DNA from 2 places in the Pantoea alhagi genome. Region 1 is predicted to be linked to the other one. Evidence: predicted binding sites of a transcription regulator. Region 1 holds the regulator's gene; the other holds the start of a gene.

Region 1 (16,205 bases):
TTACAGATCCGACGCGGTACCCGCGTGCTGCTGGACAATGCCACTGCCACCATCAATCCTGGCCAAAAAGTTGGGCTGGTGGGTAAAAACGGCTGTGGCAAATCGACGCTGCTGTCGCTGTTAAAAAATGAGCTCAGCGCCGATGCGGGCAGCGTCACCTTTCCCGGCACCTGGTCGCTGGCCTGGGTTAACCAGGAAACGCCAGCGCTGGCGGTGCCCGCCATTGAGTACGTTATTGATGGCGATCGTGAATATCGACAGCTTGAAGCCGAGCTACAGCGCGCCAATGAAAAAAACGACGGCAACGCAATCGCGCTGCTGCACGGCAAGCTGGATGCGATACAGGCATGGAGCATACAGGCGCGCGCAGCCAGTCTGCTTCACGGTTTGGGCTTTAGCCAGCAACAGCTGCAGCGCCCGGTCAGTGACTTTTCCGGCGGCTGGCGCATGCGTCTCAATCTGGCGCAGGCGTTGATATGCCGTTCCGATCTGCTGCTGCTGGATGAACCCACTAACCACCTCGACCTGGATGCGGTTATCTGGCTGGAGCGCTGGCTGAAGAGTTACGACGGTACGCTGCTTCTGATTTCGCACGATCGCGATTTTCTTGATCCGGTGGTGGATAAAATCCTGCATATCGAACAGCAGTCCCTGTTTGAATATACCGGCAACTACAGCTCTTTTGAGCAGCAGCGTGCCACCAGACTCTCTCAGCAGCAGTCGCAGTATGAGCATCAGCAGCGTAAAGTGGCGCATCTGCAAAGCTATATCGATCGTTTCCGCGCCAAAGCCAGTAAAGCGAAACAGGCGCAGAGCCGTATTAAAATGCTTGAGCGCATGGAGTTTATCTCCCCCGCACATGTGGATAATCCTTTCAGTTTCAGCTTCCGCGCGCCGGAAAACTTGCCCAACCCGATACTGAATATGGAGAAGGTTACCGCTGGCTATGATGATCGCGTTGTGCTGGATTCGATCAAACTGAATCTGGTGCCCGGTTCGCGTATTGGCCTGCTCGGCCGCAACGGTGCGGGGAAATCCACGCTAATTAAACTGCTGGCGGGCGAACTCGCGCCGCAAAAAGGGGAGATCGGCCTGGCGAAAGGAGTCCAGCTGGGTTATTTCGCACAGCATCAGCTGGAATTTTTACGCGCCGGAGAGTCTCCTCTGCAGCATCTGGCACGTCTGGCGCCAAAACTGCCGGAGCAGCAGCTGCGCGATTACCTTGGCGGCTTCGGCTTCCAGGGCGATAAAGTCAGCGAACCGACCGAGCGTTTTTCCGGCGGCGAAAAAGCGCGTCTGGTGCTGGCGCTAATCGTCTGGCAGCGTCCCAATCTGCTGCTGCTGGATGAACCAACCAACCATCTCGATCTTGATATGCGTCAGGCATTAACCGAAGCGCTGATCGATTTTGAGGGCGCGCTGGTGGTGGTTTCGCACGATCGTCATTTGCTGCGTTCCACCACTGACGATCTTTATCTGGTGCATGACGGCAAAGTGGAAGTGTTCGCCGGCGATCTGGATGATTATCAGCAGTGGTTAAGCGATTTACAAAAACGGCAGACGCAAGTGAGCGAGCCAAAACAGGATAACGGCAACAGTGCTCAGGCGCGTAAAGATCAGAAGCGCCGCGAAGCCGAGCTGCGTGCGCAAACGCAACCGCTGCGTAAACAGATCGAAAAGCTGGAAAAAGAGATGGAGAAGTTTAACGCTCAGCTCTCCGCTGCAGAGGCGAAGCTGGCCGATGCGGCTATTTACGATGCGAGTCGTAAAGCCGATCTGACCGCCGCGTTACAGCAGCAGGCCGCAGCGAAATCGGCACTGGAAGAGTGCGAAATGGCCTGGCTGGATGCTCAGGAACAGCTGGAAATCATGCTGACTCATTAACTCTCGCTCCGGCCTTATTCTGCTGAGGTTGTTAAATGCAAAATAAGGCCGGGCTTTTAACTGGCGAGCAGCGCCTGTTAACAATTTAAAGCGGCGAAGTGCTTTTCAAATAAAAAGAAACGGTTCGCCGAACTTCACCTGGCTGCGTTGTACTTTTTCCGCATCATTTTCTTCATAAACAACCAACGTTTATCGAATTTTTTACGTTCTGTTTCCTTGTGCGCAGAGTTCAATGTTTTTACTATTGCGCCCTGCATAAGTTGCTTATTTTTTGAACTCAGGGTAAACCGTGTCAGAGCGTTGCGTAAATTTACTGAAAAAAAACCTGACGGCTTTTGGGCTGTTGGTTTTTTTCACGCCACTTGCCCATTTTTTATCACCCTTGTACCTGGTTGCGGATCGCACTGTTTACCTTTGCTATTTGCCCTACGGTTTGGCGATCGCCGCCATTTATATTTTCGGCCGCTCGGCCGTGGTTCCCCTTTATCTGGCTTTCTTTATTACTTTCCAGCTCTGCTTTCCGCTATTCTCGCTGGCGGCGGCGCTCGCCTTTGCTTTTTTAACGCCGTTGTTTGTTAGCTGTTGGCTGACTCGCCGCTGGCTTGGTCGCCGCTGGCGCTATAACCTTGGAAACCAGGGACTGGGTGTCCGGCTGCTCCTGCTGAATACGCTGGCCCCTGTCCTGACAATGCTGCTGCTGGCAGCGCTCGGGCAAAAACTGCCGGCGATCCCGGAGATGCCCGGCAGCTATTTTACCGGCAGGCTGGATATGTTCAGCGTACTCAGTCTGCAAAACCTGATGCTCTCCGCGACGCTGTTTACCATTCTGTTTTACTTTCCGCTGCGTATGCTGGCCGCGCCGCGCAGCGGCTTTACTTTCTGTCGTCGGGCCAGTCAAGCCCTGCATGGAAACTGCCTGAGCGCGCTTTGGTGGGGCTGCCTGCTGGCCGCGCTGATGCTGATGCTTTGCTTTCCGGTGCGCCATATGCTGATTTCCAGCTATCTGGTCCCGCTGGTTTTCGTTATCTTCACTTACGGCATTATGCGCTTCACCTCACGGAGCGTGCTCTGGCTCTGGGCACTCTGCTGTCTGTTGCTGATGCACTTTAACCTTGATGTGCTGCCGTTAAGATCCATCTTTTCCGCCACCTTTTTATCCTCAGCGTTTATCGCTTTTACCATCAGCCTGCTTTATATCGCGGCGGGATACTGGAAAAGCCGTCGCCTGCAGCGCATTGCGCTTAACCTTGCCGTGACCGATCCGGTGGTCCAGCGGCTTAATCTGCGAGCGCTACAGAAAAAACTTAAACAGCATCCATCGGGCACCCTTTGCTATCTCCATCTGCATCAGCTGAAATTTCTTGGCTGCCATTATGGCCTGATGATGAAAACCTATACCAAACGCTGCATTATTGATGAGATCGGCACGCATCTGCAGCAAAATGAAGGGGTTTACCAAATCACCTGCGATGGCGTTATTGTGCTGCTACAGGGTGAAGGCATCGGCGAGCGTCTGTCGCAGCTACGCACGCGCCTAAAACAGCAACGGATTTTCTGGCACAACCAGCTGATAGATATCGATTATGCTTTTGCCGCCGGTAAATTCACCAGGGAAAACAGTAATCTTTATCGTCTGGCAGGGCAGCTAAATTATCTGGCGGAACAGGCCCTGATGGCGGGCGGCGTAGCGCTGCTGGATGAGGATAATTCACGCTTGCTTGGTCATGTCTCCGCCCAGGTTTTACTGCTACAAAAAATCAAACAGGCGCTAACCGGGCAGGATATCGTGCTGTTTGCACAGCCGATTGTCCCCTGTAAACAGGGTTGTCTTTATTACGAAGTGCTGGCGCGGCTACGTTCGGCAGACGAACTTATTATGCCGGATCGGTTTATTCCGCTGATTGCAGAGTTTCGCCTTAGCGCCCAGTTTGATCGCCTGGTAGTAAAGGAAACCGTGGCGTTTATTCATCAGCGTCAACGCGTGAATAACCCGCCGCCGCGCCTGGCCATTAATCTGTTGCCAATGACGCTGACCGAGCCGGGAGTAGCGGAGGAGATCATTGCCCTTTTTCAGCGCTTTTCCGTCTCCTCTGAAGCGGTTATTTTCGAAGTGACCGAGGAGCAGGGATTGATCAATAACCCGCAGGTCAATAATGCGATTGCCACGCTGCGTCAGGCAGGCTTTCGTATTGCGATAGATGATTTCGGTACCGGTTTCGCCAACTATGAGCGCGTAAAACACCTTAGCGCCGATATTATTAAAATTGACGGCCTGTTTGTTAAAAACAGCCTTGATGACAATATCGATCGCATTATTATTAAATCGATCTGCGCCATCGCCCGGGAAAAACGCGTATCCGTTGTAGCGGAGTATGTGGAAACCGAGGCGCAAAAAGCGCTGTTAACCGAGCTGGGCGTTGATTATATACAGGGCTGGCTAACCGGTCAGCCAGCCCCGCTGCTTTCCCTGCCCTGATCGGCTCAGGTGGGACGATAAAACGGCTTATCACCCAAAATGGTGGCGCGGTGCATGATGCGTCTGGCGGGCAGGTAGTCGGCGTTCGCATAGTGCTGCGTGACCCGGTTATCCCAGATGGCAACATCGTTAGCCCGCCAGCGCCAGCGTACCTGGAACTCCGGCTTGTTTATATGGGCAAACAGAAAGCCCAGCAGCGCGTCGCTCTCTTTCGGTGTTAAATCAACAATTCTTGTTGTAAACCCCTGATTTACAAATAAGGCCTGCTGGCCGCTAACCGGATGGGTGCGTACCACCGGATGCAGCAGCGGTGGATGGTTCGCCGCCGCCAGCGTTGACCAGCCGACGCCTAAACCGATGCGCAGACCGGTAAGGATTTCCGGCAGCGCGCCGGGCAAAATAACCAGACGTAGCAGCTGCCAGCGGCTGGCTCCCAGCGACAGCGCCGCCCGCAGCCGTACCTGCTGCGGCGGCGATAAAAACAGCGGCGCAATCAGCTGCAGCGCGGTAACCAGCCACCACAGCGCCAGCAGCAACGCTAAGGTTGTCAGGCTCAGCGTCAATTGACGGGAAAGCGGCGACCGCCAGCGGACTGGAGCCGATATTGCCGATTTGTACATCACCGGATGCCAGCGCACGGACTACACTGGAGCCACTGTCGAATTTACGCCAGTTGACCTGCGCGCCGCTTTGCTGAGCGAAAGTGTTATCCGCCTGAGCGACTTTCGCGGGTTCCGCCGAGGTCTGATAAGCCACCGTAACCTCAACGGCGTGCGCCTGGGTCGCCAGCAGCAATAACGACACTGCCCATGCCAAAAACCGCGTGATCCTCACCATCTTACGTTCCGCCTGTTGTTATCATCGTGATGGCTCAGTTGTAGCTGAGAGGCGGATACAGCATGAAGTAATTAAAAATTATGTTTAATCGCTAAATTGCCTTAGAAGAGATATCGCTATCTTTATCTCAAAATTAAAAAAGTCTGATTTTTCTGATGAAAAATGGACCTGAATCGGCCACTGTATAACGATGTTCTACAGGCTATTCATTGGTGAGTTGTCAGAGGGTTTTCCATGTCGATTGAGAAAGTTGCCCGTTTCGCTGGTGTATCGACCGCGACCGTTTCACGTGTGCTGAACGGTTATAAGGGCGTTCGGCCTGCAACCCGTGAACGCGTTTTAGCCGCTATTGCCGCCTGTCAATACCAGCCTAACCTGCTGGCGCGCCAGCTACGTACCTCTCAGAGCCATATGTTGCTTGTGCTGGTTTCCAATATTATCAATCCTTTCTGTTCGCGCGTGGTGCGCGGCATCGAGGCAGAAGCGGAGGCGCACGGCTACCATATTCTGCTGTGCAATTCCGATTCACAAACCCAGCGCGAATCTGCTTATCTCACGCTGCTGAGCGGCAAAGTGGTGGATGGCGTTATTACCATGGATGCGGCAAGCAATCTGCCTGAACTGCGCCAAATGATTGGCGATTCCCCCTGGATACAGTGTGCCGAAGGCGATCCTGATGTCGCTGGCTCATCGGTCACTATTGATAATCAACAGGCCGCGCGGGCGGCAGTGCAGCATCTGGCGCAGCGCGGACGACGACGGATTGCGATGATCAATGGCGATCCGCGCTATCTCTATGCGCAACAGCGTGAGTTGGGATATCGGGCGGCGTTAGCCGAACTGGGTTTGTCATGGTCCGGCGTTGAGTATGCTAATGAAGTAGAGTGCGAGGCGGGCTTTGCGGCCATGAAACGGCTGCTGGAAGCGAAAGAGCCGCCAGACGCCGTGTTTACCGTATCTGATGTACTGGCAGTAGGCGCGATACACTGCGCACGTCAGCACCAGCTCGCCATCCCTGAGGATATTGCCGTGCTGGGCTTTGACGGCCTTCCATGGAGCGCAATGCTTTCGCCGCCGCTCAGTACGCTGGAACAGCCAATGCATCAGTTGGGCACGCGCAGCGTACAGCTGCTGTTACAGCGCATTCAGGATCCGCTGGCACCACAGGTTCATGAGCGGCTCCCCTGTGAGCTGGTGGTACGCGCCTCCAGCTAATCAGTGCCATATCAACAGTACACAGGCGGCAGTCAGCACGCCCATCGTCAAATTAAAAATTTTCCATGCGCGGCGGCTACGCAGCAGACGGCCTATCAGGGTGCCGAAGCCAAGCCAAAGAATGCCAGCGACCAGATTAACCAGCGCCATACCAATGCTGATAGCCACAACTGAACTGCGATAGGCTTCACCTGCCAGGCTAAAGCTGGCCACGGCCCCCAACGCCATTAACCAGGCTTTGGGATTAACCAACTGCAGCAGTCCTCCCTGCCATAAAGGCATGGGACGAGGCGGCGCTTCACCCATCTCAATTTTTTCATAGGCCGCCGTTGCAATTTTCCACGCCAGCCACAGCAGATAGAGACTACCCACAATTTTCAAAAACAGATGCAGAGAGGGGTAAACCAGAATCAGCCCGCCCACGCCAAATGCCACCAGCAACAGCATAAGCTGCATACCGAGCATAATTCCTGCCATTAAGGGGAGCGAACGCAGAAAACCAAAATTGGCGCCGGCCGTGGTCAATAGCGTATTATTTGGCCCTGGCGTAATCGCCGCCACCCAAAGAAAACCAAGCATCGATAAAAACAGACTGAGTTCCATAAAATGGGTGCTCCTCACCCGGTAAAATGTTAACCCGTTTAAACTAACAGTGCGCCTGAATGCGTACAAGCGTGAAACGATGAGCTTTGATCACAGTCAGGAATCCTTTATTCCCCTGAAAGGACTGCATAATCCCCATCTGCAAACGGTGCTGCCGCGTCTGTTTCGCCGCCGGATCTCTTTACGCCCTCACTGGCAGCGTCTGGATCTGCCGGACGGCGATTTTATCGATCTTGCATGGAGCGAAGATCCTATGCAGGCGCGGCATAAACCGCGTGCGGTGTTGTTTCACGGACTGGAAGGAAGCTTCCATAGCCCCTATGCGCACGGCCTGCTGCAGGTGTGGCAACAGCGCGGCTGGCTGGGCGTGGTGATGCACTTTCGCGGCTGCAGCGGCGTGCCTAACCGCATGGGGCGTATTTATCACTCCGGCGAAACCGGGGATGCCAGCTACTTTTTACGCTGGCTGCGAACCACTCTGGGCCATGCGCCGACCGTGGCTGTCGGCGTGTCGCTGGGCGGAAACATGCTGGCCTGTTTGCTGGGCCAACAGGGCGATGATTGTCCGCTGGATGCCGCCGTTACGGTTTCGGCGCCGCTAATGCTGGAACCGTGCAGCGCCAAACTTGAGCAGGGATTTTCCCGCGTCTATCAGCGTTATCTGTTAAGCCAGCTCAAGCTCAACGCCCGCCGCAAACTACAGGCCTGGCCCGGCACGCTGCCGGTAGATCTGTTGCAGCTTAACGCGTTAAAGCGCCTGCGTGACTTTGATGATGCCATCACCGCCCGCGCCCACGGTTTTGCCGATGCCGGTGACTATTACCGACGGGCCAGCGCCATGCCGCTGCTGCCCGGCATACGTAAGCCGCTGTTAATTATCCATGCGCAGGACGATCCCTTTATGACCGATGAGGTGATCCCTGATATGGCGCGATTACCTGCTAACATTGAATATCAACTAACGGAATATGGTGGCCATGTCGGCTTTGTCGGCGGCACGTTACGTCGCCCGCAAATGTGGCTGGAGCAGCGTATTCCTCAATGGCTATCACCTTATCTGGATAACTAAGCTGTGATTATTCCCTGGCAAGATCTCTCCCCGGAAACCCTGGATAACCTGATTGAAGGTTTTGTACTGCGCGAAGGCACGGATTATGGCGAGCAGGAGCGCTCCCTGTCGGAAAAGGTGGAAGATGTCCGACGTCAGCTGAAAAGCGGCGAAGCCGTGCTGGTCTGGTCGGAACTGCATGAAACGGTCAATATTATGCCGCGCGGTCAGTTTCGCGAAGGATAGTGATGCGGTCAGCTCTGTGCGGCTCGTCACATTAACGTGGTCTGGCGGGCCTGCCCGATGATGACACCTCTGACCGAAACGTGATAACAATGCTCATCGCCCGATTTAATCCAGAGAGTATTTATGTCAGCCAGACATCCGATCATCGCGGTGACCGGCTCCAGCGGAGCGGGAACCACCACCACCAGCCTTGCCTTTCGTAAGATTTTTCAGCAGCTTAATCTGCATGCCGCTGAACTGGAGGGTGACAGTTTCCATCGCTATACGCGCCCGGAAATGGATATGGCGATCCGCAAAGCCCGCGATTTGGGGCGTCATATCAGTTACTTCGGACCAGAAGCCAACGACTTTGGCCTGCTTGAGCAAACCTTTGTTGAATATGGCGAAAATGGCCGTGGCCAGTCACGTAAATACCTGCATACCTATGATGAGGCGGTGCCGTGGAATCAGGTGCCAGGTACCTTTACGCCGTGGCAGCCGTTGCCGGAGCCAACGGATGTGTTGTTTTATGAAGGACTGCACGGCGGCGTGGTGACGCAGCAGCATAACGTGGCAGAAAAAGTGGATTTGCTGGTTGGCGTGGTGCCCATCGTGAATCTGGAGTGGATCCAGAAGCTGGTGCGCGATACCAGCGAGCGCGGCCATTCCCGCGAAGCGGTGATGGATTCCGTGGTGCGCTCAATGGAAGATTATATTAATTACATTACGCCACAGTTCTCACGTACCCATCTTAACTTCCAGCGCGTACCCACCATAGATACCTCAAACCCTTTTGCCGCACGTGCTATTCCTTCGCTGGATGAAAGCTTTGTGGTGATTCATTTTCGCGGGCTGGAAGATATCGATTTCCCCTACCTGCTTGCGATGCTGCAGGGCTCCTTTATTTCTCATATTAATACGCTGGTGGTGCCGGGCGGAAAAATGGGACTGGCGATGGAGCTGATTATGCTGCCGCTGGTGAAACGCCTGATAGAAGGCAAAAAAATCGAATAAGAGGCATGCCACTCTCTCTTGCCCGGCCCCTGATAAGTAAGCAAATTGTCAGCCGGGGCGTTCATCAGCTAAACGGCAATTGTCCGATTCAGCACAAGCTGAAGCGAGACAACAGGAGACAGTAAGATAAAGCTGTGCTACAAACAAAGCTGTAATATTTTCGTTCTATGAAACGAAAACGGGACGACGGCACGCCTTGAGGCCTCGCAGTTGCCCGTATAAATTTCCAGCAGGAAACGCTTGAAGATTTCAACGCCTGACAGGGAAAACTGCCCCCTGTATTTAGGGCACGATTACAACAGAGGATAATAGCGAATGGTTCTCGGCAAACCGCAAACAGACCCTACACTCGAATGGTTCCTGTCACATTGCCATATTCACAAATATCCATCAAAAAGCACATTGATTCATCAGGGTGAAAAGGCCGAGACGCTCTATTACATCGTAAAAGGTGCGGTTGCGGTACTGATCAAAGATGAAGAAGGCAAAGAGATGATTCTTTCCTATCTTAATCAGGGTGATTTCATTGGCGAGCTTGGCCTGTTTGAAGAAGGCCAGGAACGCAGTGCATGGGTACGCGCGAAAACCGCCTGTGAAGTGGCTGAAATTTCGTATAAAAAATTCCGTCAGCTGATTCAGGTTAATCCTGACATTCTGATGCGTCTCTCTTCCCAGATGGCTCGTCGCCTGCAGGTGACTTCAGAGAAAGTAGGCAATTTAGCTTTCCTTGACGTGACCGGCCGTATTGCACAGACGCTGCTCAACCTTGCTAAACAGCCGGATGCGATGACGCACCCGGACGGGATGCAAATCAAGATTACCCGTCAGGAGATCGGCCAGATCGTCGGCTGCTCACGCGAGACGGTGGGCCGTATTTTGAAAATGCTGGAAGATCAAAACCTGATCTCCGCTCACGGTAAAACAATTGTCGTTTACGGCACCCGTTAAGCTACTCTGAAGACACGGCGTGGTGCCTGGCATCACGCCGTGTCTGTTTTGGTGATGTAGCGATGTGGCGGAGAATTATTTATCATCCCGAAGTGAACTATGCCCTGCGTCAGACGCTGGTGCTCTGTTTACCGGTGGCCTTTGGCTGGCTACTGGGGGATTTGCAAAAAGGATTGCTCTTCTCGCTGGTTCCCGCCTGCTGCAATATTGCCGGACTCGATACCCCACACCGCCGCTTCTTTAAACGCCTGATCACAGGCGGCTCGCTGTTCGCACTCAGCAGTTTTCTTCTTCAGTGGCTATCGCTACAGCAGGTGCCCCTGCCCGCGACGCTGTTTGTCATGGCGTTAGTGCTGGGCGTAACCGGCGAAATCGGCCCGCTTCATGCACGTCTGCTGCCAGCTTCCTTAATTGCCGCTATTTTTACGCTCGGCCTGGTGGGCAATATGCCGATCTGGGGGCCGCCGTTGCTCTATATCGGCGGTACATTCTGGTACGGGCTGTTTAACTGGTTCTGGTTCCGGCTGTGGAAAGAGCAGCCGATGCGGGAGACGCTCAGCCTGCTCTATCGCGAACTGGCGGATTACTGCGAAGCCAAATATACCCTGCTGACGCAGCTTACTAATCCGGAAAAAGCCTTGCCCCCGTTGCTGGCGCGCCAGCAAAAGGTGGTTGATCTGATTAACACCTGTTATCAGCAAATGCATATGCTGGCCGCTAACCGCGATCATAACCATCGACGCCTGACGCGTGCTTTTCAGGTGGCACTCGATCTGCAGGAGCATATTGCCGTTAGTCTGCATCAGCCGGAAGAGGTGCAAAAGCTGGTAGAGCGAAGCCATGCGGAAGCGGTTATCCGCTGGAACGCGCAAACCATCGCCGTACGGCTGCGCGAGCTGGCGGACGACATGCTTTATCACCGGCTGCCATCACGTTTCACCATGGAAAAACCGCTGCTGGGACTGGAGAAAATTGCGCGTCGGCATCCGGAGAATCCGGTCGGCCACTTCTGTTATTACCATTTCAGCCGCATCGCCCGCGTGCTGCGTACCCAGCGCCCTCTTTATCGTCGCGATCTTATGGCCGATCGCCAGCGTCGGCTGCCGCTGCTTTCCGCGCTGCGCAGCTATCTGTCATTTAAATCTTCCGCTCTGCGTACCGCGGCACGCTTTGCGGTGATGCTGGTATTCGGCAGCGTACTGGCGCTGGCGTTCAACGTACCGAAACCCTGGTGGATCTTAATGACCATCATGTTCGTCAGTCAGAATGGCTACAGCGCAACGCGTGTGCGTATCCAGCACCGCGCGCTTGGCACGCTGGCAGGGCTGATTATCGCCGCTGCAGCCCTGCGTCTTGCGGTACCGGAATCGCTGGTGCTGTTAATCATGCTGATCATTACCTTAGTCAGCTATCTGTTTATCCGTAAATATTACGGCTGGGCAACCATCGGTTTTACCGTGACCGCCGTTTATTCATTACAGCTGCTGTCGTTAAACGGCGCGCATTTCCTGTTGCCGCGTCTGATGGATACGCTGATGGGATGCTGCATCGCTTTTGGCGGCATGGTCTGGCTGTGGCCGCAGTGGCAAAGCGGGCTACTGCGGCAGAATGCGCATGATGCACTGGAAGCGTATCAGGATGCTTTACGGATGCTGCTGGGGAGCGAGGCATCACCGCAGAAGCTTGCCTGGCAGCGGGTACGCGTTAATCAGGCGCATAATGCGCTGTTTAACTCCCTGAGCCAGGCGATGCAGGAGCCAGCGTTTAATACCCGCTATCTGAACGATATGAAACTTTGGGTCACGCACAGCCAGTTTATCGTTGAGCATATCAATGCAATGACTATTCTGGCCCGTGAGCACACCATGCTGACGCCTGCGCTGGCGCAAAGTTATCTGCAGTCGTGTGAAATTGCACTGCAGCGCTGTCAGCAGCGGCTGGCATATGACGGGCCGGGACAGGATACCAATATTCTGCAAGGAGAAGCAGAGAACCAGGAAGGGCCGATGACCATTATGGAGCGTCATGTAAAGCGTATCCTTGAGCACCTTTCAGTGATGCATACTATCTCATCTCTGGCATGGAGCCAGCGGCCGCACCACGGTAAATGGCTGGTACGCCGCCTGCGTAAAGGATAAGCGCGCCCTGACATCGGGCGCGCCCTGAATCATGCGGGTTTTAATACTTTTTCGGCAGCCCTGGCCAGACGCGCCATGCCATCACCAATATCCGCCAGCGGGATCACCAGCGAAGGCGCAAAGCGCAGAACATCGGTACCCGCCGTTAAAATCATCAGGCCTTCCGCAGCGGCGGCATTAAGAATATCGCGCGCTTTGCCCTTATGCTGCGGCTGAAGCTCCGCCCCGATCAGCAACCCTTTGCCACGGATCTCGCTGAAGAGATCCAGTTTGGCGTTGATGGCTTCCAGCGCCTCAATAAAGCGCTGACGGCGTTGCTCAATGCCATCCAGCACCGAAGGAGTATTAATCACATCCAGCGCCGCTTCCGCTACTGCGCAGGCCAGCGGATTACCGCCATAGGTGGTACCGTGTACGCCAGGCGTCATCGCCGAGGCGATCTCATTAGTGGTCAGCATCGCACTAATGGGGAAGCCGCCGCCCAGCGCTTTCGCTGAGGTCAGAATATCGGGCTGCACGCCATAATGCTGATAGGCAAACAGCTTACCACTGCGCCCCATCCCACTCTGGACCTCATCCAGTACCAGCAGCGCCTGATATTGATCGCACAGCTGGCGCAGCCCCTGCATAAATTCCTGCGTGGCGGGCATAACGCCACCCTCGCCCTGAATCGGCTCAACCACAATGGCACAGGTGTGATCGTCGATCACTGCCTTCACCGCCTCAAGATCGTTAAAAGGTACGTGGACGATATCGGCCGGTTTGGGTCCAAAACCATCAGAGTATTTCGGCTGCCCGCCGACGGAAACGGTAAACAGCGTGCGGCCATGAAACGCGTTATGGAATGCGATAATTTTACTTTTATAAGGGCTATGGCGCGTGGAAGCATAGTAGCGCGCCAGTTTGAAGGCGGCCTCGTTGGCTTCAGCCCCTGAGTTCGCAAAGAAAACGCGCTCGGCAAAAGTCGCGTCAATCAGCTTGCTGGCAAGACGCAGCGCGGGTTCATTAGTGAAAACGTTGCTGGTATGCCACAGCATTTCTCCCTGAGTTTTCAGCGCCTCTACCAGCGCCGGATGGCAGTGGCCCAGCGCGGTTACGGCAATGCCGGCGGTAAAATCGATATATTCTTTGCCCTGCTGATCCCACACCCGGCTGCCTTTGCCTTTTACCGGCACAAACTGTGCTGGTGCATAAACCGGCAATATAACCTCATCAAAGGTCTGCCGCGTAACCGCCATTTTTTCCGCTGCCATTCGCTACCTCATTTAATTTTACACTGATACGCTGTGAAAAAATAATCATTAAATATGCATAATAAGTCAAACGGAATCGCAGCGTACGGAATTAAACAGCGGCTTGTCTACGCAAAAAATTAGCCAGCAACGCATGCCCCTGCTGGCTCAGGATGCTTTCCGGATGAAACTGCACGCCCTCAACATCCAGCGTCTTATGACGTAACCCCATGATTTCATCCGGCTTACCATCACGCAGGCTCCATGCGGTGACCTCCAGGCAGGCTGGCAGCGTCTCTTTTTCCACAATCAGCGAGTGATAGCGCGTTACAGTCAGCGGCTGCGCCAATCCGGCAAATACGCCAGCCTGCTGATGAGCAATCGCGGAGGTTTTACCGTGCATAACCTGACGCGCGCGAATCACGCGTGCGCCGAAAACCTGCGCCAGCGCCTGATGGCCCAGGCAAACGCCAAGCAGCGGCAGCCGCCCGGCAAACGTGCGGATAGCGTCCAGAGAGATACCTGATTCATCAGGCGTGCAGGGACCAGGAGAGATGACCAGATGCGTCAGCGGCAGCGCGTGCATTTCCGCCAGCGTAATTTCATCATTGCGGCGCACCAGTACTTCCGCTCCCAGCTCGCAGAAGTACTGGTACAGGTTCCAGGTAAAAGAGTCGTAGTTATCAATAAGCAGCAGCATTGTTACTCCGGGCTGACCAAAACGCCGCTATTCTACGCGCTTACTTCGGCTCGCTCACTACGTTACTAAAGATATCGGTCAGCCCCTGCAGATCGCCATTCACGCTCTCTTCATTTGCCCGCAGCCAGGCTTCGCGTTCAGTCTTGCTCCAGTCAATGTCATAGCCTGCATGAATAATTAACTGTTCAAAGAAGAGGCGCTGCGCGCGGCCGTTGCCGTCGCGAAATGGATGCAGCATATTGATTTCGCAGTAATAATGCGCCAGCCGCGCCACAAACTGTTCAAAAGGAAGATCGGCCAGGCCATTCTCTTCCTCAAGCGCTTCCATCAGGGCGTTACCCTCCTTCTCAATATATTCAAAGTGGCAGAAAGGCGTATCGCCGAGATAGAGATCGATCTCGCGAATTTCTCCAGCCCAGTCATAGAGATCCTGAAATAGCGTCCGGTGGATAGCACACAGATAAGGAAACCCCAGATTGCGCGGCCCCAGCTCAATGGTTGCCGCCCGCAGCGAAGTAAATGCGACCTCCGCTTTTTGCAGTTGGGCGGTATCATGTAAATTGAGCCGGTTGCGCAGTACGTCATCGTTCTGCCAGTAGTAAGGATCGCGCCCGTTCATTGCATTAGCCGCCATATTGCCTCCGTAATGCCTCTAAACGCTGTGCGGCCTGCTCAGCATCCAGCGTCACTTCCGCAAAAGACAAGCCTTCCAGTTTACTACTGGCCAAAAAATTCGCGTTGCGCCGCTGTTGCCATAATGTGGCTTTCTGCTTTTCGGTCAGTTTTGTTGGCATACCGCCTCCGGTCAGAGAATAGGTGACCTAAGTATAAGCAGCAAATTACCGCTCTGCAGGAAGGGTGGCGTGCCGCCGCAGACGCGACGGCAGAGAAATCAGGGCAGGACTTTCGCGGAAAGGATAACAACCGGCTTGCTGGGGACATTTTGATAAGGCCCGATATTTTTGGTCGGCACCTGAGATATTTTGTCGGCTACATCCATGCCTTTCACTACTTTACCAAACACGGCATAGCCAAAATCACGCTGCCCATGATCCAGGAAAGCGTTATCGGCAACGTTGATAAAGAACTGGCTGGTAGCGCTGTCTTTTTCAGCGGTACGCGCCATAGCAATCGTGCCGCGCGTGTTACGCAGGCCGTTATCCGCTTCGTTTTTGATGGGCGCGTTGGTGGGCTTCTGCTGCATATCGGTCAGGAAGCCGCCGCCCTGGATCATAAAGCCGGGGATCACACGGTGAAAAGTCGTATTGTTATAAAAACCGTTATTAACATAATCAATAAAGTTCTTAACAGAGACCGGTGCTTTCTGATTATTCAGTTCAAGTTCAATATTACCGGCTGACGTGGTCAGGAGGACGTGCGTATCGCCCTGCGCAGCGAAAGTTGGGGCAGAAAAAGTGGACAGCGCCAAAAGTGCCGCGACCGCTGTCAAAGTACGTTTCACCATGAATAATTCCTTACTGAGGCCACAAAAACTAAACGAAATTGATTGTAAAGAGCATGCCAGGCAAGAGCCAGCATTTTACCTTTATTTACGTAAACAAACCTGATAAGCAAACGTTAACGTCGAACAAATAAAGGGTGATTTAAATCACATTATTGATGAAATCAATGAATGTGATTTCATCGTTGGTTTGATCGCGGCTGAAATTTCTTTACACTTCCGTCGACAACTCCTGCGCTGCTTCAGCCAGGCCCTTTGGCTCAAGGTTTCCCCAACTATGACTAATCGTAACCGCATTGGACTGACGTGGATCAGTTTCTTTTCCTATGCGCTCACCGGCGCACTGGTAATTGTCACCGGGATGGTTTTAGGCGATATCGCTAACTATTTCCAGCTTCCGGTCTCTGAAATGAGCAACACCTT
Region 2 (16,205 bases), 810 kb from region 1:
TGAGCGCCAGCGATGCGATGGCGCGCAGCAATGATGAGCTAAGCCAGCACACCGAACAGGCAGCGGCTAACGTCCAGCAAACCGCCGCCACCATGAACCAGATGACCTCCACGGTAAAAAGCAATAAAGAGAGCGCAGCAGAGGTAAACCAGCTTTCTATTAACACCCGTCAGGCGGCAGAAAAGGGCGGAGAGTCGATGCATGAAATGATAAACACCATGAGCGAAATTGCGGAAAGCGCGAAAAAAATCGCCAGTATTATCAGCGTTATCGACAGCATTGCCTTCCAGACCAATATTCTGGCACTGAATGCGGCAGTTGAGGCGGCGCGTGCTGGTGAACAGGGCAAAGGGTTTGCGGTAGTGGCCGGTGAAGTGCGGAATCTGGCAAGCCGTAGCGCCAAAGCCGCCAGTGAAATCAAAACGCTGGTGGCAGCCAGTGTGAAACGAGTGGAAACCGGCGCCGGGCAGGTCAATCAAACCGGCAGCACCATGCAGGAAATTGTTGCGCGGGTGCAGGATGTTTCAACGCTGATTGGGCAGATTAGCGCCGCCACGGCGGAGCAGGCGACCGCTCTGAGCGAGGTAAGCCAGGCGGTAGAAAATCTGGACGATATTACGCATCAAAACGCCGCGCGTGTTCTGGAAGGGGCTGAAGCATCAGGCCGCATGACGCGCCAGGCCACGCGACTGGTCGAAGCGATCAGCGTTTTTCGCTAACCCTTTCGCCGGGCGATGAGCCCGGCAATTCATGTTTTCCCATAATTAATCTCCGCATGCGCCTGCGTAACTGATATTCGCTATCGAATCTCTGACAGCTTCAACTACAGTTAAGCTTTGCGCCGCTGCGTCTGGGCGAAACAACACAGAGAGGAAACCATGAGTCAGTTTTTCATGAACGAAAAAAGCGAACTGGTGAACGAAGCGATCGAAGGTGCGTTAATCACCTCGCCTTTCCATAACCTGAGCCGGCTTGATGCCGGAGAAGGTATTCGTGTGGTAGTGCGCAGCGACTGGGATAAGCGCAAGGTGGCGCTGATTTCCGGCGGTGGCTCCGGTCATGAGCCTGCGCACGTAGGCTTTGTGGGCAAAGGCATGCTGACCGCCGCCGTATGCGGCGATGTTTTCGCCTCGCCCAGCGTCGATGCTGTGCTTAGCGCGATTATTAATGTTACTGGCGAAGCGGGCTGTTTGCTGATCGTAAAAAACTATACCGGTGACCGCCTGAATTTTGGTCTGGCAGCCGAGAAAGCGCGTGCGCTGTGCTACAAAGTCGAACTGGCTATCGTTAAAGACGACATTGCGCTACCCGACAATCCTCAGCCGCGCGGCCTGGCCGGAACCGTGTTGATTCATAAGCTGGCCGGTTACTACGCTGAACAGGGTGCTTCGCTGGAAGAGGTCACGCAGCGCGCTCAACAGGCTATTGCGGATACTGCCAGCATAGGGCTGGCGTTTGCCACCTGCCATATTCCCGGTGAGCCGCAGGACAATCGCGTAGCGGAAGGGGAAAGCGAACTGGGCATGGGCATTCATGGCGAACCAGGTGTAACAACGCTCAAAACGCAGAACAGTCGTGAAATCGTGCAGATCATGATGGAAAAACTGGCAGAAAAGGTGCCGAACGAGAAACAGGCGCTGCTGCTGATCAACAACCTCGGCGGTTTCTCGATGCTGGAGTCAGGCGTACTGGCGAGGGAGGCGCTACGGTCACCGCTGGCAAACCGGCTGAGTCACCTGATTGGCCCGGCAACGCTGGTCAGCTCGCTGGATATGAAGGGTTTTTCCCTGACCACGCTGTTGCTGGATGAGGAACGGCTGCGCGCGCTGCAGGCGCCGGTAGAAGCCAGCGGCTGGCAGCCGCTGCAACAGGTAGCTACGCCGTCAACAATAAAGGGCGAAGAGATTAAACGTCCGCCGCAGGCACAGCCCTCTGCAAACGCCACCGTACAGCGCGTGGTGGACAACGTGTGTCAAACGCTGGTGGATCTCGAAAGCGAGCTGAATAAGCTGGATGCCAAAGTGGGCGATGGCGACACCGGTTCTACTTTCGCAGCAGGCGCACGTAAGATCCTGCAGGCCAGCCAGCAACAGATATTACCTTTTAATGAACCTGCACGTTTGCTGACGCTGGTGGGTGAACAGCTGGCGGTGGTGATGGGCGGTTCCAGCGGCGTGCTGATGTCGATTATGTTCACTGCCGCCGGACAGCAGCTGGAAGAGGGCAAACCTTTGCCGCAGGCGCTGATGGCCGGGCTGGAGCGTATGAAACATTATGGTGGTGCCCGCATTGGCGATCGCACGTTAATTGATGCGCTGGAACCGGCGTTACAGGCGCTGGTAGAGGGCAAAGGGCTGAGCGAGGCCGCCGCTGCCGCACATCAGGGCGCAGAATCAACGGCCAGCATGAGCGCGGCGAAAGCGGGACGCTCTTCCTATCTGAATCAGGAGAGTTTGAACGGCGTTAAAGACCCGGGCGCATACGCCGTTGAGCGCGTGTTCGCTGCGTTTAATTAACGCTGCGTGGTTCGGTGCGCTCTGCCAGGCGTGCCGCCACTTGAGTAACATACTGGCGCTGCGGCGTGGCCCGTAGCGCCAGTGCCAGATTGATATTTTCCATGTCCTGAGCGTTTTCTGCCATTTCAACGCTGAGCCTGCCATTTTCGTACAGCCAGCGATAGCGCTGAGCACGCAATCACTCCGTGAGTTTTGCCTCTATGGTTTCGCCTTCGATAATGTGCTCGAAGCTACGCAGCCGTTTGTAAATGGACATCAGGGATACCAGCGTCGACCAGGAGGTAATCAGATACTGGAAAGAGGCGCGCACCTGATCGAAAACATTGGTGATTTGCTGCAGCAAACCCAACGTCAGGGTGCCAGCAATAATCGCCGGAAACAGAATGAATACGCCAAAAACATTATCAACCTGCAGATAAAGAATGCGGATAACATTGAAATAAAGGTAATGAAACCACAGGCGAAAATAGTTATAGCGTACCCGGCTAAACAACTCTTTCACCGTGGGTGGGGCGGCACGTTGAGGATCGTCCTCGCCATAAACCAGCTCTTTACGCCAGGCGGCTTCCACTCGTTGATTACGAAATTCCAGACCCGGCAGCTTGATCCCCACCAGTGCCAGCAATACGGTGCCAAACAGCGACCACATTAACGCCGCTACCACCAGTCCCCAGGGCATTGCGCCCAGCAGCGGAACGCTTTTGACATGCTTCGACAGGGTGACCAGCACCGGTAAAAATGCTACCAGCGTCATAATGGCCTGAATCAGGCCCACACCCCAGGATTCCAGCGTGCCGGAAAAGCGCATGGTGTCATCCTGTACGCGCTGTGCGGCCCCCTCAACGTGACGCAGCTGCGACCAGTGTGCCATATAGCGGTTGTTCATCGCGGTGCGCCAGCGGAATACCCAGTGGCTGATAAAAAAAGCATTAAGCACGCCGATGACCACCGCTATCAGCGCAATGCTAAGGAAAGCGCTAATTTGTTGATAAAAAGCCGCAAGCGATACCGATCCCGCCTTGCTCAGAGCGCGCTGAATTAAATCATAAAACGGGCCGTACCAGGCGTTAATCGCCACGCCAACCTGCACATCAAACCAGGTCATAAACAGAATCAGCGCTGAACCCAACACTGACCAGCGCTGCCATGGATGAGGGCTAAAAATAAACCAGCCTGCGGCAAACAGCGCCGTTGTCAGGGCGAAATAGAGATAAAACCACAGCTCACCGGGCTGAACAAAGCGCCAGGCATTATCCGGCAGCGGCTGACTGGCATAAGCGGCGAACGTCGCCAGATGAAATACCAGCTGACTGGCCTCGGTAAACCAGAACACGATCGCTATCAGGCTGAACAGCGTCGCGGTGCTGAAAAACAGCACAGGTCGGGGGAAAAAACAGCTAAACATAAGCACTCCACAGTAAGGATGGCTCTGTTATAGCCTGCGCAATGTTAATCGTCTGTGGAGGGTTGTGACCAGCCGTTACAGAGGGGCTTTTACTGAGCGCGGCAGCGCAAGCGAGATGTCAGCTTAATGTTAAAAAAATTGTGGTGTTTTGTTTTTTGAAGCTAAAGATTTTACAAAATAACTGTTACAATGCGCGCCTTTGTTACCGGTAACAAAGCATTTACTGCCGGAAAAACCCTTCAGTTACTGATAATTAAAATAACGACCAGGATCAACAGTTGCGCCGTTAGCAACGAGCGCTAAGGCAATGTCATGTCGCAAAACAAAACAAGCACTTCAAGGAGAGATTTTCTCCTGAAAACCATCACCCTGGCGCCTGCCGTGGCGATGGGCACCACCGGGATCGCATCACTTGGACTCAGCAACAGCGCGCAGGCTACCGATAGTGCGCCGCTGGCCGGGCCGCAAACCGCTCGTGATTATCAGCCCGTCTGGTTTTCTGCTGAGGAGTTTGCCTTTATTAAGGCGGCGGTCGCCCGGCTAATTCCGGCTGACGAACGGGGCCCCGGCGCGCTGGAAGCTGGCGTTCCAGAATTCATTGATCGACAAATGAACACGCCATATGCCACCGGCAATAACTGGTATATGCAGGGACCGTTCGATCCTGATGCGCCGAAAGAGCTGGGCTATCAGCTGCCGCTGGTACCGCAACAGATTTATCGCCTTGGCATTGCAGAAGCGGACGCCTGGGCGAAACAGCAGCATGGCAAAGCCTTTGCCGCACTGTCGCCAGCGCAGCAGGACGCGCTGCTGAGCGACTTTGAAAGCAACAAGGCCAGCTTTAAACAGCTGCCAGCAAAAATTTTCTTTGCTTATCTTCTGCAAAATACCCGCGAAGGCTTTTTCTGCGATCCGCTGCACGGCGGCAATCAGCACATGGTGGGCTGGAAGCTGATCGGCTTCCCGGGCGCACGCGCTGACTTTATGGACTGGGTGGAGCGCGGCGAGCGTTATCCCTTCCCGGCGGTATCGATTCGTGGAGAAAGAGCATAAGCATGGCAAACCAGATGAAAAAAGTAGACGCGGTGATTGTCGGCTTCGGCTGGGCCGGGTCGATTATGGCGAAAGAACTCACGGAAGCAGGATTGCAGGTCGTGGCGCTGGAACGCGGTCCGCACCGCGATACTTACCCGGATGGCGCTTACCCGCAGGTAATTGATGAACTGACCTATAACGTTCGTAAAAAGCTGTTCCAGGATCTGTCGAAAAGCACCGTGACCATTCGTCACAACCCTTCCCAGACCGCACAGCCCTATCGTCAGCTGGCGGCGTTTTTACCCGGCACCGGCACCGGCGGCGCTGGCCTTCACTGGTCGGGCGTGCATTTCCGCGTCGATCCCATGGAACTGCGGATGCGCAGCCACTATGAAGAGCGTTACGGCAAGAACTTTATTCCGGAAGGGATGACGATTCAGGACTTCGGCGTAAGTTACGACGAACTGGAACCGTTCTTCGATAAGGCGGAAAAAGTGTTTGGTACCTCCGGCTCGGCCTGGAGTATCAAAGGCAAAGTGGTCGGACAGGGCCGTGGTAACCCGTTTGCCCCCGATCGCTCGGACGATTTCCCGCTGCCGCCGCAGAAACGCACTTATTCCGCGCAGCTGTTTGCTAAAGCGGCTGAGTCTGTGGGCTATCACCCTTACGATCTGCCTTCGGCGAATACCTCCGCGCCTTACACCAATCCCTACGGCGCACAGATGGGCCCGTGTAACTTCTGCGGTTACTGTAGCGGCTACGCCTGCTACATGTATTCCAAGGCTTCGCCGAACGTCAACATCTGGCCAGCGCTGCGTCAGGAGCCAAAGTTTGAGCTGCGTGATAATTCGCATGTGTTGCGCGTTAATCTGACTGACGATAAAAAACGTGCCACCGGCGTAACCTATGTCGATGCACAGGGCCGCGAGGTTGAGCAGCCGGCAGATCTGGTGATCCTTTCCGCCTTCCAGTTCCATAACGTGCACCTGATGCTGCTTTCCGGCATCGGTAAGCCGTACAACCCGATCACCAACGAAGGCGTGGTGGGACGTAACTTTGCCTATCAGAACATCTCTACCATCAAAGCGTTCTTCGGCAAGGATGTACATACCAATAACTTTATCGGTGCAGGCGGTGCGGGCGTCGGCGTGGACGATTTCAACGCCGATAACTTTGACCATGGTAAATATGGCTTTGTCGGCGGATCGCCTTTCTGGGTTAACCAGGCGGGCGTGAAGCCGATTTCCGGCTTGCCGGTGCCGCAGGGCACGCCTGGCTGGGGCAGCAAGTGGAAAGCGGCAGTGGCCGATCACTATACGCACCACGTTTCTATGGATGCGCACGGCGCGCATCAGTCTTACCGCACCAACTATCTCGATCTGGACCCGAACTATAAGGATGCCTTTGGTCAGCCGCTGCTGCGCATGACCTTTGACTGGCAGGACAACGACATCAAAATGTCGCAGTTTATGCATGGCAAAATGCGCAAAATTGCCGAGGCGATGAATCCAAAAGAGATCATCGGCGCGCCAAAAGTGCAGGGCACTCATTTCGATACCACGGTTTATCAGACCACGCATATGAACGGCGGCGCCATCATGGGCGAAGATCCGCAAACCAGCGCGGTGAACCGCTATCTGCAAAGCTGGGATGTGCCGAACGTTTTTGTGCCGGGCGCGTCCGCTTTCCCGCAGGGGCTGGGCTATAACCCAACCGGCATGGTCGCCGCGCTGACTTACTGGTCAGCCAGGGCGATTCGTGAACAGTATCTGAAAAACCCCGGACCGCTGGTGCAGGCATAAGGATGATGGCGATGAAAAAGGTATTACTGGCGCTGTGCCTGATGACGGCGGCTGCTGGCGCAATGGCGGCTGATAACCAGGGCGGGGATTTGATCAAACGCGGCGAGTATCTGGCGCGCGCAGGCGACTGTGTCGCCTGTCACACCAGCAAAGATGGCAAACCCTTTGCGGGTGGCCTGCCGATGGAAACGCCGATCGGCACCATTTATTCCACCAATATCACGCCCGATAAGGAAAGCGGTATCGGCAGCTACAGCTATGACGATTTCCAGAAAGCGGTACGTCACGGCATCGCGAAAAATGGCGATACGCTCTACCCGGCCATGCCTTATCCCTCCTACGCGGTGGTAAGCGATGAGGATATGCAGGCGCTGTACGCTTACTTTATGCATGGCGTGGCGCCGGTGGTGCAGCAGAATAAAGAGAGCGATATTCCCTGGCCGCTGTCTATGCGCTGGCCGCTCTCTGTGTGGCGTACGCTTTTCGCGCCGGACGTGAAGGCGTTCCAGCCGAAATCGGGCGAAGATCGGGAACTGGCGCGCGGACGTTATCTGGTGGAGGGGCTGGGGCACTGCGGCGCCTGCCACACGCCGCGCAGCATTACCATGCAGGAGAAAGCGCTGAGCGATGAGAAAGGCAGCGATTACCTTGCCGGCAGCAACGCGCCGATTGATGGCTGGACCGCCAGCAACCTGCGTGGCGATAACCGTGACGGCCTGGGGCGCTGGAGTGAGGACGATCTGGTGCAATTCCTGCGCACCGGTCGCAATGACGATACGGCGGCCTTCGGTGGCATGACGGAAGTGGTAGAGCATAGCCTGCAGTATCTGAGCGACGAAGATATCAGGGCGATAGCGCGCTATCTGAAATCGTTAGGCGCGAAAGATCCTTCGCAAACCGGCTTCCAGCCGGATGACGCGGTGGCACAGGCGCTGTGGAAAGGCGACGACAGCAAAGCGGGCGCGGCGGAATATGTTGATAGCTGTGCCGCCTGTCACCGTACCGATGGCCGTGGCTATAAGCGTTTCTTCCCGGCGCTGCGCGGCAATCCGGTGGTGCTGGCGGACGATCCGACCTCGCTGATCCACATCGTACTGACCGGCAGCACCTTGCCGGGCGTACAGGGTGCACCAAGTACGGTAGTGATGCCGGGCTTTGGCTGGCGTCTGAACGATCGGCAGGTGGCCGACGTGGTGAACTTTATTCGCACCAGCTGGGGCAACCAGGCCGCGAAGCCGGTCACCGCACAGGATGTGGCCGACGTACGGAAAACGTCATTTGTTTCCGGGCAGCAGGGCAATATTGATATTGAAAAACTGCCGCAGGCTGAACATTAAGCCTGAGCAGTAATCGCACGGCGGCGCATCTTTAACCGGATCCGCCGCCGTTATTTTTTGCAGCGCGTGATTACGAAAGGAAATCTTCCCGCTGTGGCGTAAAGGTATCCAGCAGCACGCCCGGCTCCAGGCAGACGCAGCCATGCACCACATCCGGCTTTTTATAGAGCGTATCGCCAGCGCTGACCTCATGAGTTTCGCCATCAATGGTAAACGCGAAGCGGCCTGACAGCACGTAGGTGAGCTGCTCATGCGGGTGATGATGCAGCGGGCCAACCGCATCTTTTTCAAATGTCACTTCCACCGCCATCATGCCGCCGCCATGCGCCAGGATGCGCCGCGTCACGCCATTGCCCAGATCTTCAATCTGAGTCTGCTCTCTGAAAATAAACATACCGTTATCCATTATCTGCGGGTTGATCGAAAAAATCGTCGCGGATGGCAGCCAGGTAAAGCGCGGGCTGCCCTTCATAATCAGAGGTAAACAGCACCTGACGATTGTCCGGGGTGAACGATGGATGCGGGTGGGTCACCTGACGATCGCCGTCCAGCACGCGCCACGAACTGTTATGCGCTGCCAGCGCACGATGGCGGCGCGTTTCCACATCAAACAGCCACAGCATCGGATCGTTTTCAATGGTGTAGCCTTTGGTATCCTGCACATCCACCGGTGTACCTGAACCGTCTCCTACCAGCAGCGTGCCGTTGTGATTACTCATCAAATGCGAGCAGGCGGGCATGGTCATTAAAACTTCATTATGCTGCGTTACCGGATCGTAGCGGCAGATCTCACGATCGGGACGATCTTTATGATAGGAGACATAGATCAGCGCTGATCCATCGGGCACCCAAAACTCATGGGTACAGCTTTCGCCAGGCGCATGAGCTTTTACCTTGCGCATGTTGTCGCCATCCTCGTCAATCAGCCACATACGGGCATCAACCCGATCGTGCGGCCCTTCATGGCAAAAGGCGACGGTATGGTCATCGTAAGGACGATAGATAGGATGGCCCAGCCACAGACGCTGCTCCAGAATGGTTTCCGCTTCACCGGTGCGTAAATCGACGCGCAGCAGGCGGCAGTGCGGATTTTTTTCAAAAAAGGTTTTAAACACCTGCCAGTCGCTGAGCGGTTCCCAGTCTTTGCGATCGATTTCAATGCCAACCAGGCTGGTACAATCGCTATTGGCAACCCAGGTGCCATAGCCTACCCACGCCTGTGGCACGGTGTAAATGGTGACCTCTTGATAGGTGTCCAGATCGACACGGCATAGCTGGCGCTCGTTTTTAACGTAGAAAAGATAGCGATCGTCGGGCGAGAGAAAGCCGCCAAAGGTATTATCGCCAGCACCTTCCGTGAGCTGAGTGGCCTGCTGCTGCTTTAAATCAAGCAGGTAGTAGTTGCGATGACCATCAAACTCACCGGCAAACAGCAGCTTGCTGCCGTCATTGAAAAAGCACTTCTGGTAGAAATAGTTGCGGTGGCATAACACCTCTGGCGGCGTTAAGCGCACCATTTCCGCACCGGTCTTCTCATCCTGAAAACGATAGAAGGGCAGATGTAGCCGACTCCCCTTTGCCATAGCTTTTTCCTCCCGCCAGGGGTTAATAGAAAATGAAACGCTGTTTCACATTCGTGAGAGCATACCCGGTTCGTGGCGGTTGCCGAGCGCAGCCTGAAGAAAATGTAAGAAAGATCACACAATTTTTCTGGCGGCAGCTAAATGCGCGTGGGTTCGCAAAAGTAAGTGAAAAAGGGACCTGAACCCAGGAATGTGAAAACCGTCACAGCAAAAAGTTAAAGCGATCTTTATAAGGAACAGCTAATATTAAATTATGAAACACTGTTTCATAATTATGAATACATACCACCGGCAGATAACCAGCCAGGTAATAAGAGGATAAACGATGAAAATTGCTCTGATGATGGAGAACAGCCAGGCGGCGAAAAACGCCGTGGTGCTAAAAGAACTGCAGCAGGTTGCTAACGGTCTGGATTACCCGGTATTTAACGTGGGCATGAGCGATGAGCAGGATCATCATCTGACCTATATTCACCTGGGTATTATGGCCAGCATTCTGCTGAACTCAAAAGCTGTGGATTTTGTTATCGCTGGTTGTGGTACTGGCCAGGGAGCACTGATGTCGCTGAATATTCATCCAGGCGTCGCCTGTGGTTACTGTATCGATCCGGCGGATGCCTATCTGTTTGCCCAGATTAATAACGGTAACGCGCTGGCGCTGCCTTTCGCCAAGGGTTTCGGCTGGGGTGCGGAACTTAACCTGCGCTTTATCTTTGAAAAAGCCTTTAGCGGCGAAAAAGGCCAGGGCTATCCGCCGGAGCGTAAAGAGCCACAGGTGCGCAACGCCGGTATCCTTAATCAGGTCAAAGCGGCAGTGGTGAAAGATAACTACCTTGATACGCTGCGCGCGATCGATCCTGAACTGGTGAAAACAGCGGTCAGCGGTCAGCGTTTCCAGCAGTGTTTCTTTGAGAACTGCCAGGATAAAGAGATTGAAAACTTTGTCCGTGAAATGCTGGGCTAAGTAAGCAAAAAGCCAGCCTCCGTAAAGATGGCTGGCTTTTTTGTCTTTCAGGCGACAGGGCCAGAGATTCAACTCCGGCCCTGCTTGCTATCAGAAGTTATAACCCACGACCAGATAGTAGCCCCAGCCGGTAGATTTCACTTCAAACGGACCGTCGCCAAAGTTCAGATTGGCACCATCCGCCCACTGACCGCCGTTATGGAAGTAACGCGCCACCACCGAGTAGTGCCAGTGATCGTAGCCCAGCGCCAGAATATGGCTGGAGGCGATAGAGTTGCTGGCGCGGGAAGCGCCCGGCGTTTTATCAGCCAGATCGGAGCCCCAGTCAAAGTTGGTAAAGCCGATATAGCTCAGGTTGCCGCCCCACAGCGTGGTGATCGGCAGGAAGTATTTCACCTTGAAGCGGTAGCCGTCCCAGCTGTTTTCATTCGCCGCACCATAGTTTTCCCACTGATATTTGGCGTAGACGTTAAGCGACAGGCCCAGTTTGGTATGGGTATCGATATCCGTTCCCAGACCCATATACCAGGTGTTCTGACGGTTATTGCTGTCCCGGCCCATGTCGTAAACGTAGTTATTGGCAAAATACCACTCTTTGAAAGGACCGAAGCTCAGGTCGGTGCCGGTCAGCTTATCAATAGAAAAGCGTGGTTCAATTTCCAGGAACAGCGGCGAACCGTTGTCCCAAATGCCTTGCTGATAGCTGTTTGCCGCGCCGAAGAAATTAGGAATATCCAGGTAGCCATAAAAATCAAACCAGTCTTTATGGGCAAAGGCTTCATATTCCAGATAGACGTCGTTATTCAGATGCGGCCCAAAGCGGGTGTGATTGCTGCCCACTACGTTAACGCTCTGATGCCACCAGTCAGAAACATAGGTTGCATCGCTGGTTTGCGCCTGAGAAGTGACGCTGTATGACGCTGCCAACAGCGCGCCTGCCATCAACATTTTATTTTTCATTGGTTACCACATGCTTAATGGCCTCTCTGCTGAGTCAGAGAAGGCCGCGAATCAGTGCCCATTGCTGGACGGAAAGGTGTTGTTATATGCCACTCCGGGGAAGACGTACGGGTACGTCGCGGCAGCCCGCATAGGTTGCCTGTATCCTGCGGATAGAAAATAGATATTGCTCACGTTTGTCAAAGTTTGTTTCATTTTGGTTCAGCTGTTTTGTGATGCAGATCACGAACAAACGTTGTATGTTTAAAAATTCCGTCATACAGAGCGTTTTCAATAGTAAGCAATCGCTTTCGTATGGCACGCAAACGATTAGCTGTAATGTGGTTGTTGTAAGAGATATGTAAGGATATGTCATATTGTTTTGAACGCATGTTCAGGAAAATTATTGAACGTGTGTTCAAAAAGATGCACACTGGCCGCCAGCTAAACATTGCAGGACAAAGGAATGGGATATTTAAAAGCGGACGTGCGGGCAGAACTGTTACTGAATGCCGCCATAAAAGTGATGAAAAGCGAAGGATACGCTGCGGTTACCGCACGCAAAGTTGCGCAAGCGAGCGGGGCAGCTGTAGGGCATATCAACCGTCATTTCGCTTCGTTGAGTCAGCTAAAGTGTCAGGCATTCCTGGCCATTGTGCATGAGAAATCCACGGAGCATAAAGCAGCTAGCGAAGCATCAAGTGGTATCGACGCCGTACTCGCGCTACTGGGTGCCTGTAATAAAAAAACGCGCGATATAGAAATCTGGCGTGAAGTGTCGGTACTGGCGCATCAGGATCGCGCACTGCACGAAATCTTTGTCTATGCGCTAAACCTGTGGCACAGCATGCTCAGCAATGTCATCGAACATAACCATTTGCGTTGCCATGATACGTCATCTGCTACCGCCTGGCGTTTGATTGCGCTGGTTCTGGGACAGGATTTACTGGCTATGCACAACGTCATTGATGGTGATGAAGAGGTGCTACGCTGCAATTTGCTTCACCTTATTCGGCTGGAATTGCAGCCAGATGCGTCCGCACGGTAAAGGGAGAGAAACATGAGCGTAAGCGCGGCAAGTGAAAAGATGTTCACCTATGGCGTTATTCGTGAACTGATGCGCTGGATTGAGAGCAATCCCCATCGACGCATTACCGTAGATGACTGCGCTGAAAAAACGGGCTATTCAAAATGGTATCTTCAGCGTTACTTTCATGCGGTAACCGGGAAAACGCTGGCAGCGTTCTGCCGCGAAAAGCGCCTGGTCGCCTCAGCTCGCATGCTGGTAGAGGCGAATGTCACCATTGAATATGTCGCGGTACAGCATGGTTTTTCTTCACATGATACTTTTCACAAAACCTTTGTTCGTCACTACGGCATGACGCCTGGCGAGTTCCGTCAAAAGTGCCGCGAATAACTCAGGTCAGTAGAGACTGGCCTGCACGAAAATTACGTTCCGGTTTACTTATCTTCCATAAGACTACAGCAGAGCAGGTTCTTATTACCGCTTCGCCTGTTTACGTCTCACGTTTATTTAATATTTGCATCCGATTGTAATTAAATCTTTCAAATCCGACGATTCACAGGGCCGTTCTTTTTCTTTTCAACCATTTATTACCGCTGCGCTTACCATTTGCGTTCCGCAATGTGTTGACTAAATTTATAACCGTAGTCACGAATATTCTTTTCCATTACCCGGGTAGTGGATAAGAATATTATTTATGAAATAACGAGGAGGAATATTATGACTGAACATCGTGGCAATCCTGGTAATTTCGCAGAAGATCGTGAGAAAGCATCAGAAGCCGGTAAAAAAGGCGGTCAGCATAGCGGCGGTAATTTCAAAAATGACCGTGAAAAAGCTTCCGAAGCCGGTAAAAAAGGCGGCCAAAACAGCCATGGCGGTGGTCGTCCCTCTGGCAGCTAACCGGTTATCTGGCTGATCCCATCATTTTCAACCCCCGACACGTTTTCTATAACTGTCGGGGGTTTCTCATTTTCCGATCTTTATTTATAGCACTAATCTGAATATCGCCAGTTTCTGCTTTATAGCGCATTAACAAAAACATAACGCAAATTTTTTTTGCGTTAGGGTTGTTAATTGCTGTTTCGCTGCCTACGCTTTTTAAGTATGGATTTTAAGGTTCTCCGAACTTTTATCGGTGAACAATATGAAAGAGATAATTCTGACGTTACGTTTATTGTTTACGTTGGGCTTATTTTCTGACTCACTTATCATGAGGTGAAAGTATGACTTATCAGGAAAACTATCTCAGCTGGTTGCGTGACGCGCATGCAATGGAAAAACAAGCAGAAGAAATGCTGGAAAAAATGACTTCGCGCCTGGAGCATTATCCCGATCTTAAAGCACGTCTTCAGCAACATATCGAAGAAACACGTCAGCAGCAGCAAATGCTGCAACAGGTTATCGATCGCCAGGATACCTCTAACTCCACCATGAAAGACATGATGGGGAAAGTGGCGGCGATGGGCCAGGCGGTAGGCGGCATGTTCGCCTCTGATGAAGTTGTGAAAGGCGCAATCAGCGGCTACGTCTTCGAACAGTTTGAAATTGCCTGCTACACCTCACTGATTGCCGCCGCTGAACTGGCTGGCGATAGCGAAGGTGCACGCGTATTTGAGCAAATCCGCGAGCAGGAAAAAGCAATGGCTGACTGGGCACTGAACCATCTGCCTGATGTTACCGAGCAGTTTATGGTGCGTTCTGCACAGCCAGATACCGAAGCAAAAAAATAATATCAAAGCCAGCAATGGCATTTCACTGCATCGAGGTTGCCAGCGTTGGCAACCTCTATAAAGGAGTGAGCAATGTTTAGACATGTCAAACAATTGCAGTACACGGTACGTGTAGCTGAACCTAACCCAGGGTTGGCAAACCTGCTGCTTGAACAGTTTGGTGGTCCCCAGGGTGAGCTTGCCGCCGCCTGCCGTTATTTTACCCAGGGTCTGGGCGATGACGATGCCGGACGCAAAGATATGCTCCTGGATATCGCAACGGAAGAGCTGAGCCATCTTGAGATTATCGGTTCTCTGGTAGGGATGCTGAACAAAGGCGCAAAAGGCGCGCTGGCTGAAGGAACCGAACAGGAAGCTGAGCTTTATCGTTCATTAACCGGCAACGGTAACGATAGTCATATCACTGCGTTGTTATACGGTGGTGGGCCGCCGCTGACAAACTCTGCTGGCGTACCCTGGACCGCAGCCTATATTGATACCATCGGCGAAGTCACCGCCGACCTGCGCTCCAATATCGCCGCAGAAGCGCGTGCAAAAATCATCTATGAACGACTGATCAACCTGACGGACGATCCAGGCGTAAAAGATGCGCTGGGCTTCCTGATGACGCGCGAAGTGGCGCACCAGATCTCTTTTGAGAAAGCGCTCTATTCGATTCGTAACAACTTCCCGCCAGGCAAACTGCCGCCGATTGAGAAGTATGCCAATACTTACTTCAATATGTCTGAAGGCGGTGATGTACGCGGTAGCTGGAACTCGGATGAGAACTTTGATTACGTCGCGAATCCTCAGCCAGCGGTTGACGGCGGCGACGGTCTGGCATCAGTGATGCTGTCGGAGCAGGAAAAAGCCATGCTTGAAAGCATGGCGCTGCGTACCCGTTCTAACCCGGACATTGATCCTACCACCGGGGCAGAACTGGGGTCACAGCAATTAACTGACGACGCGCAAAACCTTACGCCGAAACAGTAAGCCTCTCCTGAGCCGCCTGCGGGCGGCTTAATTTTACTTGTTTTCTCCCACTGGTATTTTCCCCTTCTTTTTGTCAGGCTGTCCGTCACATGCTGACGGGGAACCTTATGCAACCGCTTGAAAATATTACCGCAATGATGGTGTTTGCCCGTGTGGTGGAAACCCAGAGTTTCACCGAGGCGGCAAATAGCCTTGGCCTGTCAAAATCTTTTATCAGCAAAGAGATCGCGCAACTGGAAATCCGGCTTGGCGTTAAGCTACTGGAGCGGACAACCCGGCGTATGGTGGTCACCGAAGTGGGACGCGCCTGGTATCAATTTTGCGCACGCGCCCTGCAGGAAGTGCAGGGCGCCGATGCGTTTATTCGCGATTATCATCAACAGCCCGCCGGTAATCTCAGCATTATTGCGCCAGTTAACTTTGGCCGACGCTGTATCGTGCCGTCGCTCAATGCGTTTGTTGCGCAGCATATTCATGTGCAGGTCGATCTTGATCTGACCGATCGGCCCGTGGATTTGCAACAGGAACGCTACGATTTGGCGGTTGTCGTCGGGCAGACGCCGCCGGCTGCGAATTTTCATCAGCTTACGCAAATTGAATGGGGACTGTTCGCCGCCCCCGATTATCCTGTAGCGCAAACGCCTGTCAGCCATCCGCAGCAGCTGCCGCGCCATGACTATCTGCTTTTTCGTGGTGCAGCGCATACTCTCTCTTTGCCGTTTCGCCAGGGCAAGCAGAAGCTCAATATTGATGTTCATAGCCGTTTTCGCATCAATAACAGCGAGGCGCTGCTCAGCGCAGCCATTGCCGGAGCCGGTATTGCTTATCTTCCCTGCTATATCACTCACGAAGCGCAACAGCAGCGGCAGCTGGTTCGCCTGCTGCCTGACTGGCA

Evidence for each region. The regulator CRP, encoded in region 1, controls carbon source genes, mostly activating them, when cyclic AMP is high. The targets are predictions, from matches to a motif close to ATGTGANNNNNNTCACAT.
Region 2: a site for CRP is predicted at 11,813-11,830, ahead of B1H58_RS09505 (nucleoside-specific channel-forming protein Tsx). Genes of this name have one in related genera too.

The regions. Positions count from the first base shown of each region.
Region 1 covers NZ_CP019706.1:1,204,121-1,220,325, forward strand. The annotation lists gene B1H58_RS05725 (ABC transporter ATP-binding protein) at 1-1,884, shown strand, start outside; gene B1H58_RS05730 (sensor domain-containing phosphodiesterase) at 2,174-4,360, shown strand; partial or broken gene B1H58_RS20980 (TauD/TfdA family dioxygenase) at 4,366-4,689, opposite strand; partial or broken gene B1H58_RS20985 (hypothetical protein) at 4,744-4,980, opposite strand; partial or broken gene B1H58_RS05740 (glycine betaine ABC transporter substrate-binding protein) at 4,913-5,197, opposite strand; gene B1H58_RS05745 (LacI family DNA-binding transcriptional regulator) at 5,432-6,412, shown strand; gene B1H58_RS05750 (LysE family translocator) at 6,413-7,015, opposite strand; gene B1H58_RS05755 (hydrolase) at 7,095-8,084, shown strand; gene B1H58_RS05760 (YheU family protein) at 8,088-8,309, shown strand; gene B1H58_RS05765 (phosphoribulokinase) at 8,433-9,302, shown strand; gene crp (cAMP-activated global transcriptional regulator CRP) at 9,618-10,250, shown strand; gene B1H58_RS05775 (YccS/YhfK family putative transporter) at 10,313-12,388, shown strand; gene argD (bifunctional acetylornithine/succinyldiaminopimelate transaminase) at 12,418-13,641, opposite strand; gene B1H58_RS05785 (aminodeoxychorismate synthase component II) at 13,733-14,320, opposite strand; gene B1H58_RS05790 (putative adenosine monophosphate-protein transferase Fic) at 14,361-14,954, opposite strand; gene B1H58_RS05795 (YhfG family protein) at 14,944-15,114, opposite strand; gene ppiA (peptidylprolyl isomerase A) at 15,213-15,785, opposite strand; gene tsgA (MFS transporter TsgA) at 16,060-16,205, shown strand, end outside.
Region 2 covers NZ_CP019706.1:2,017,700-2,033,904, forward strand. The annotation lists gene B1H58_RS09455 (methyl-accepting chemotaxis protein) at 1-719, shown strand, start outside; gene B1H58_RS09460 (dihydroxyacetone kinase subunit DhaK) at 879-2,516, shown strand; gene B1H58_RS21160 (hypothetical protein) at 2,509-2,640, opposite strand; gene sbmA (peptide antibiotic transporter SbmA) at 2,695-3,921, opposite strand; gene B1H58_RS09475 (gluconate 2-dehydrogenase subunit 3 family protein) at 4,234-4,974, shown strand; gene B1H58_RS09480 (GMC family oxidoreductase) at 4,977-6,758, shown strand; gene B1H58_RS09485 (c-type cytochrome) at 6,770-8,095, shown strand; gene B1H58_RS09490 (cupin domain-containing protein) at 8,166-8,489, opposite strand; gene B1H58_RS09495 (oligogalacturonate lyase family protein) at 8,494-9,678, opposite strand; gene B1H58_RS09500 (RpiB/LacA/LacB family sugar-phosphate isomerase) at 10,004-10,642, shown strand; gene B1H58_RS09505 (nucleoside-specific channel-forming protein Tsx) at 10,733-11,602, opposite strand; gene B1H58_RS09510 (TetR family transcriptional regulator) at 12,048-12,629, shown strand; gene B1H58_RS09515 (helix-turn-helix domain-containing protein) at 12,642-12,998, shown strand; gene B1H58_RS09520 (con-10 family general stress protein) at 13,326-13,508, shown strand; gene B1H58_RS09525 (ferritin-like domain-containing protein) at 13,832-14,338, shown strand; gene B1H58_RS09530 (manganese catalase family protein) at 14,411-15,310, shown strand; gene B1H58_RS09535 (LysR family transcriptional regulator) at 15,418-16,205, shown strand, end outside.